Regions from separate parts of the Brevibacillus parabrevis genome, predicted to be linked through region 2. Evidence: a T-box and tRNA genes for the amino acid it is inferred to sense, from the RefSeq annotation. Region 2 holds a T-box; the other holds one or more tRNA genes.

Region 1 (3,415 bases), 230 kb from region 2:
TTCCTTATATAGAAGTTTAAGTGAATCCTCCTCTTCAAGTTCACTTACACTTGCATTATCATATATTGTTTCGTCATCAAGAGCACAAAACTCAAATCCAGACACTTTATTTATGCGGATTTCAGGTTGAAATACGAAATCAGCTGTAGTTGGCTTAGAATGGTTATCCAATGGAGTATTGTTAACCAAAAAGATAGAAATCTTATAGCGATCAGTTGCAATTTTAAGAGTCCTTACAAAAAACTCTACACCAGTTTTTTCATTATCACACCAATAATGATTAGTAGTGATATTGAACTCTTTATGGAACCAATATGGCTTTCGAAGCCACTCAGTCCCATTAGATATGTATCTTCCCCATGTAAAACATACATTAGCCAAAGCATTTTCAGATGAAATTTCTGCGACGAATGAAATTCCCATCGATTTAGGAAGTGATTTTGGATCTAAAGATGGTGAACCAGCTATCGCAGGCTCAAAAGAATCATCATTTGAATCCTGTTCATCATCTTCCCCATCATTCATTAATTCGGCTTCAGCATCAATGTCTCTAGTTGTATTCGCACTCCTTGGCGAAAGTACGCCAACAATATATTCATTTCTAGGATCAAAGTCATTTGGTAAAGTTTCATTAGCTCCATTTCGGGGACCTAATACTTCTCTAATTAGTTCCCCTAGAATTATTGCTCTTTCCATTTGATCAACCCCTTGTCTAATTTCCTAGTACAAAGGGCTTGTATTCGAGATAAAACGACAAAAATCCTCTTCCAGTAAACAACAATTATAGAAAAGCCCAGCAAAAACTTTCACAGTTTTTAGAAAATACTCAACAAGTATTAGTATTGTTTTACCAATGAAAGTAATATTGTGTAAAAAAGTTAGTACAAATAATTAGCTTACCCCTTTCCGTTTTCTGAAAATATGATTCTATCTAAATAAAGGATAACATCACTTGATAATACCAAGAAAGCTACGCCCCAGAAAGTAGACTATTCGATCTGGAGAAGGCATACACCTTATGAAAACAAACTAGAACTTATAGATGGTGGATGCTTTTGGGGGGACGAACAGCGTAACAGAATGACATTAATGCTTGTTTATAACATGGGACTTTAACAGTTAATCCAGATACTCCTCGATGAATCCATAAACGAGTTACGCAAATTATTATCGTAACTATGTTAAGCTGGAAACATTAGTCACTATTGACCAGAATACTATTCTTGACCAATTCTTGACCACGAAAACTATTTTAGGGGGCGCTCCCGATCACCCTACTTCAAGACAAAAAGAAAAACCCTTGAATAACAAGGGTTTTATCGTTTGTTTTATGGTGATCCGGACTGGGTTCGAACCAGCGACCCCCACCCTGTCAAGATGGTGCTCTCCCAACTGAGCTACCGGATCATGGGATATGTATGTGACCTTGTGAAACGTATGTACTCACTTAATGGTGGGCCCTGTAGGACTCGAACCTACGACCAATCGGTTATGAGCCGACCGCTCTGACCAACTGAGCTAAGGGCCCCAATCGCACCGGACGTCGATCACATTTATTACTATACAGCATCCTAAATTGGATTTCAAGAGGAAATGAATAATTTCTTGTAATTTTTTTCACTCTGACCAAAAGAACTTGAAAAACCCGCTTAAAACCTACTTTATTGCGTATTCACCACCTATAAAACTCAAGCTGTCTCCCCTTTCTGCTGAAAAATAACCGATAAATTTTTCCTCGCCCTCCACTCCTCAACTTTTCCAAGTTGTTACTGACTGCCCCCCTTTTCTAAGTACACTCCTAAATCATTGCTACATCCATCAGTTTTGGGGCTTGGGGAATGAAAAGTGGGGATCGGGAGGGAGTGCCGTCGCATTGCTCTTGTTCTTGTTCTTGTTCTTGTTCTTGTTCTTGTTCTTGTTCTTGTTCTTGTTCTTGTTCTTGTTCTTGTTCTTGTTCTTGCTCTTGTCCTTGCTCTTGCTCTTGTCCTTGTTCTTGTCCTTGCTCTTGTCCTTGCTCTTGTCCTTGCTCTTGTCCTTGCTCTTGTCCTTGCTCTTGTCCTTGCTCTTGTCCTTGCTCTTTATCCCTCTTCTTCCCCTACTCCAACACTTTAACTTCCCCCTCCCCCTACTCTCACCCCCGAACCCCAAAAGCCATCCCCGCCGCTCCTCTCCCCACCCTTCCTGCCTCTCGCTCCTGCAAGCGGCAGCCCAAATGGGAACAGCACCAACGAAAAAATGGCTCTTGATTACTTTATACAATTTACTATTTTTGGATCTTCACTAGATTTTTACAACGCTCTATCTTTTTACCATCTACTACCTTTTCAAGACCGACAGGCTTTTCACAATCCCGCCAACAAAATTCCGCTTCCTTGCTCTTTCTTACCTTACCCCTGCTCTCTAATCCCTGCCCAAAACAACCACACAAAGATAGGTAGGTAACAATCCAAGCCACCTAAATCCTCTCAACCATCAAAACCGCCAACCTACGCAGCAACGCATTTACCCCGCCTGCTCGGTTCCCCCGGCCTTTTCCTCCACGCGCAGCTTGGCTTCCCCGCGCTTGAGTGCTTCGGCTTCCAAGCGGGCTTGTTCTGCTTCCTGCTCATCCCGCATGCGGTGAGCCATGCGGCTGGAGGCGTTTGCGGCCACGCTGGCTACGAGATCGTCGAGGAAGGTGTGGACGCGGCCTTCTTCCGACTTGGTGTCCAGTCTTTTGATGACGCCCACTTTATGTTTGTCCAAGTGACCAAAAGTGGTAACTGCGATGCTGCCGTATCCGAAGACGGAGCCTAGTGCCAATGTCTCGTCGCATCCGAACAGGCCTTCGTCCGTTGCGATGATCGATTGGAGCGGCTCGGACAACAGTCCTTTTTCCGCCAGCGTATCCAACTCAACGCCTACCAAAATGGCGTGCTGCATTTCCCTTTTTTCCAAGACGGCTTTTACGCTCTCGATGCACGGTTCTATGGTCAGGCCAGGGTGATAGGGGGCCTGCATGAGATAGACAATCTCAGCGATATCCTCCACCGTGACGCCACGTTCTGCCAGACGGTTGAGAGCAGCGTTTCTGACTTCGATGCTGTGTACTTGCTTCTTCATATAAGAGACAACCCCTTCCACAAATCGAGTGAAGTCGTTTCCTACCATAGTATCACATGGTGACAAAATTGCGACAATCTTTCGCCCAAATAATTGGTAATTCGCCCTCCTGCCCCGCCACAGCAAAATGCTTGAAGGGCAAACTAGCTCGCGACGATGCGCTGGGGCACACGAAAGCATTGGGCAGGTTATGTGCTCTCCTGTATAATAAATTTTGCGAAGAACACCCAGAAGGAGGACACTGCTGTGGCCCTTGAGGAAATCGTCTTGGACAGCCGGCTGCTCGGAACGCCGGAAAAATTGATTGTCTATA
Region 2 (3,415 bases):
GCCCAGCTGCTCATAGGCTACGCGGTCTTTTGCCGGGTCGAATCCGTCCAGGTTGCCGAGCAGGAAGCGGAACGTGTTGCGGATTTTGCGGTACACTTCGGCGATCTGATTCAGGATCGCGTCAGAAATGCGCACGTCTGCCTGATAATCAACAGAGGCTACCCACAGGCGCAAAATATCGGCGCCCAGCTTGTCGATTACTTGTTGCGGCACTACTGTGTTGCCAAGCGACTTGGACATTTTGCGGCCTTCCCCGTCGAGAGCAAAACCGTGGCTCAGGACAGCCTTGTACGGAGCCGTGCCATAAACCGCAACTCCCGTAGACAGAGAGGAGTTGAACCAGCCGCGGTACTGGTCGGAACCTTCCAGGTACATGTCAGCCGGCCAAGCGATGCCGCGCTCGCGCAGAACAGCCTGGTGGGAAGAGCCGGAGTCGAACCATACGTCCATGATGTCTGTCTCTTTGCGGAAATCTTTGCAGTCGCATTTGCTGCAAGCAAGACCTTCCGGAACCAGCTCGTTTGCTTCGCGGGCAAACCAGGCAGAAGAACCTTCTTTGCGGAACAACTCGGCGATATGGTTGATCGTCGCGTCGTTGATGATTGGCTCATTGCAAGATTTGCAGTAGAAAATCGGGATCGGAACACCCCATACGCGTTGACGGGAAATGCACCAGTCGCCACGATCTGCAATCATGTTCGCCAGGCGGGTTTCTCCCCAATGCGGAATCCACTTCACGTTTTTGATCGCTTCCAGCATTTGTGCGCGGAAGCCGTCGATGGAAGCAAACCACTGTTCTGTCGCACGGTAGATAACCGGCTTTTTCGTGCGCCAGTCATGCGGGTAGGAGTGCGTGAAGAAGCTCAGCTTCAAGAGCGCTCCATTTTCTTTCAGCTTTTCGGTGATGACCTTGTTCGCATCCTCGTAGAAAAGACCTTCGAAACCCGGTGCTTCACTGGTCATTTTTCCTTCGTGGTCGACAGGGCAAAGTACACCCAGATTGTATTTTTGTCCGACGGCAAAGTCGTCTTCCCCGTGTCCAGGAGCGGTATGCACGCAACCCGTACCTGCATCGAGCGTCACGTGTTCTCCGAGGATCAATGGGGATGTGCGGTCGTAGATCGGGTGCTTGGTCAATACGCCTTCCAGCTCCTGACCTTTGAAGCTGGCGACAATTTCCACGCCTTCCCAGCCGATTTCCTTGCTTGCCGCCTCGATCAGTCCGTTGGCAACGAGGAATTTGCGGCCGTCTGCTTTTACGACGTTGTACTCCAGTTCAGGATGGAGCGAGATCGCCAGGTTGGCCGGGATCGTCCAAGGTGTCGTCGTCCAGATGACAACGCCTGTCTCTGTATCCAGCTTGCCTTTGCCATCTGCTACCTGGAAGCTGACGTAAATGGACGGAGAACGCTTGTCCTTGTACTCGATTTCAGCATCCGCCAGTGCGGTCTCAGAAGACGGGGACCAGTATACACAACGCAGCCCTTTGTAGATGTAGCCTTTTTTCGCCATCTCGCCAAAAACGCGAATTTGGTTGGCTTCATACTCAGGGAGAAGCGTCACATACGGATTTTCCCAATCGCCGCGAACACCCAGACGCTTGAACTGGTCGCGCTGCTTGTCAATGTAAGACCAGGCATACTCTTCGCAACGCTTGCGGAAGTCGTTTACCTCGATGCTGCGGCGATCCAGACCTTGTGCGTTGACAATCGCCTGCTCGATCGGCAATCCATGCGTATCCCAGCCCGGAATATACGGCGCGTAGAAGCCGGCCATGGACTTGTAGCGAACGATGAAGTCTTTGAGAATTTTGTTCAGTGCGTGCCCGATATGAATATCTCCGTTGGCATACGGAGGTCCGTCATGCAGAACGAACGAAGGACGGCCTTCGGTACGCGCAAGCACTTGTTGGTAAATGTTTTGCTCTTCCCATTTCTCCTGCATTTGCGGCTCGCGGCTTGGCAAGTTTCCGCGCATCGGGAAATCGGTTTTTGGTAGCGATAAGGTTTTGCTGTAGTCCATAGCCTGATTCACTCCTAGAAAATAAATAAAAGCCTTCTCCCATCCCCAAAAAGGGACGAGAGAAAGCTCCCGTGTTACCACCCTGATTGAACCAAATCGCTGCTCATACAAAGCAGGCGTGATTGATTCCACTCGTTCATTCGTAACGGGAATGACTCGCTCACTTACTCGCCGATGCCGTCGCAAACTCGCGGCATAAGCTTTCGGATATTGAACTCCCGGGTGATTTTCGGCGGGGCAACTGGTCGGGTTTTCACCTGGTCCCGACTCTCTTTGGCAGTGCTGTTCCGCGTACTCTTCCCGTTCATCGTCTCATGTTTATATGGGCTGATTTTTTTGACAAAGTTGTTTTACATTATAGTACCAATATCGGCACATCGTCAATGTTTTATTCAACAGCGACCGCAGAATCAGCCTGCTCGATATCATCCCAGGCGCCCTGCTCCAGCATTTCCAACTGTGCTTCCAAAAGAGTGCGGAAGCGCATGCGGTACACGGACGCGCGTTTTTTCAATTCTTCGATTTCGATGGCAATCTTCCGGGATTTGGCCAACGCTTCGTTGACAATCCGATCCGCGTTTTTCTCTGCTTCCTTCAAAATCAGCTGTGCTTCCTTGCGGGCATTGGACTTGACGTCCTCCGCTGTCTCCTGGGCGACCAGAATCGATTTGCTCAAGTTTTCTTCCAAGCTCTTATAATGGTCCACACGCTCATTGAGAATAGCGATTCGTTCTTCCAGTTCCTTTTTCTCTTTAATGAGAAGTTCGAAGTCCTTGATCACCTGATCGAGAAATTCGTTTACTTCGTCGACGTTGTACCCGCGAAAGCCTGTGCTAAATTCTTTATTGTGTATATCCAATGGCGTTAATGGCACATGAACCCCCCACTTTTCCCGATAATTCGTACTTATGGTTTCGACAGAATCGGCTTTGTTTCCTGCCTTATTTTACATTTTTTTGCGGCCTGCTTCATTTTATGTAACCAGTCCGACAATCATGCGAAGTCTTCCACTGCGGGTTGTTCCTGTTACCTCGATGATTTTGAACCGTCCGAAGCCGGCAAGTGACACCATGTCGCCTTCTGCAAGCTGAGTCGACGGATCTTCGGTCACTTTCCAGTTGACCTTGACTTTGCCTGCGCGAATCGGGACCAGTGCTTTTGCCCGGGACATGTTGTGCACTTCTCCGATCACCGCATCCATTCGCGGCGAAGGAACGGTAATTGTCTTTTCGACCAGGCGGGCAGCAGGCGGCGTGAACGACTCCCACGCCACGCGTTCAACCTGCACGGAAGTACGGTGAATCTGCGTGACTTGCAGGCAAACGAAGTCAACCACTTCCTCCGCCGCAATGACATAGCAAGTCCCGGCGTCCGTCAGCATGTCGCCGAATTT

What was found. A T-box is a leader RNA that pairs with one kind of tRNA and senses whether it is charged. The one in region 2 lies ahead of ileS (isoleucine--tRNA ligase), so its partner is inferred to be a tRNA-Ile.
Region 1: it encodes a tRNA-Ile, which carries the amino acid that the T-box ahead of ileS (isoleucine--tRNA ligase) is inferred to sense. The anticodon was not compared.

The regions. Positions count from the first base shown of each region.
Region 1 is NZ_CP064090.1:2,889,056-2,892,470, reverse strand. It holds gene drmA (DISARM system helicase DrmA) at 1-696, opposite strand, end outside; tRNA gene IRJ17_RS13800 (tRNA-Val) at 1,332-1,407, opposite strand; tRNA gene IRJ17_RS13795 (tRNA-Ile) at 1,452-1,528, opposite strand; gene IRJ17_RS13790 (hypothetical protein) at 1,819-2,259, opposite strand; gene IRJ17_RS13785 (phosphatidylglycerophosphatase A family protein) at 2,503-3,102, opposite strand; gene IRJ17_RS13780 (alpha/beta hydrolase) at 3,349-3,415, shown strand, end outside.
Region 2 is NZ_CP064090.1:3,118,494-3,121,908, reverse strand. It holds gene ileS (isoleucine--tRNA ligase) at 1-2,022, opposite strand, end outside; T-box leader at 2,071-2,339, opposite strand; gene IRJ17_RS14930 (DivIVA domain-containing protein) at 2,411-2,896, opposite strand; gene IRJ17_RS14925 (YlmH family RNA-binding protein) at 2,996-3,415, opposite strand, start outside.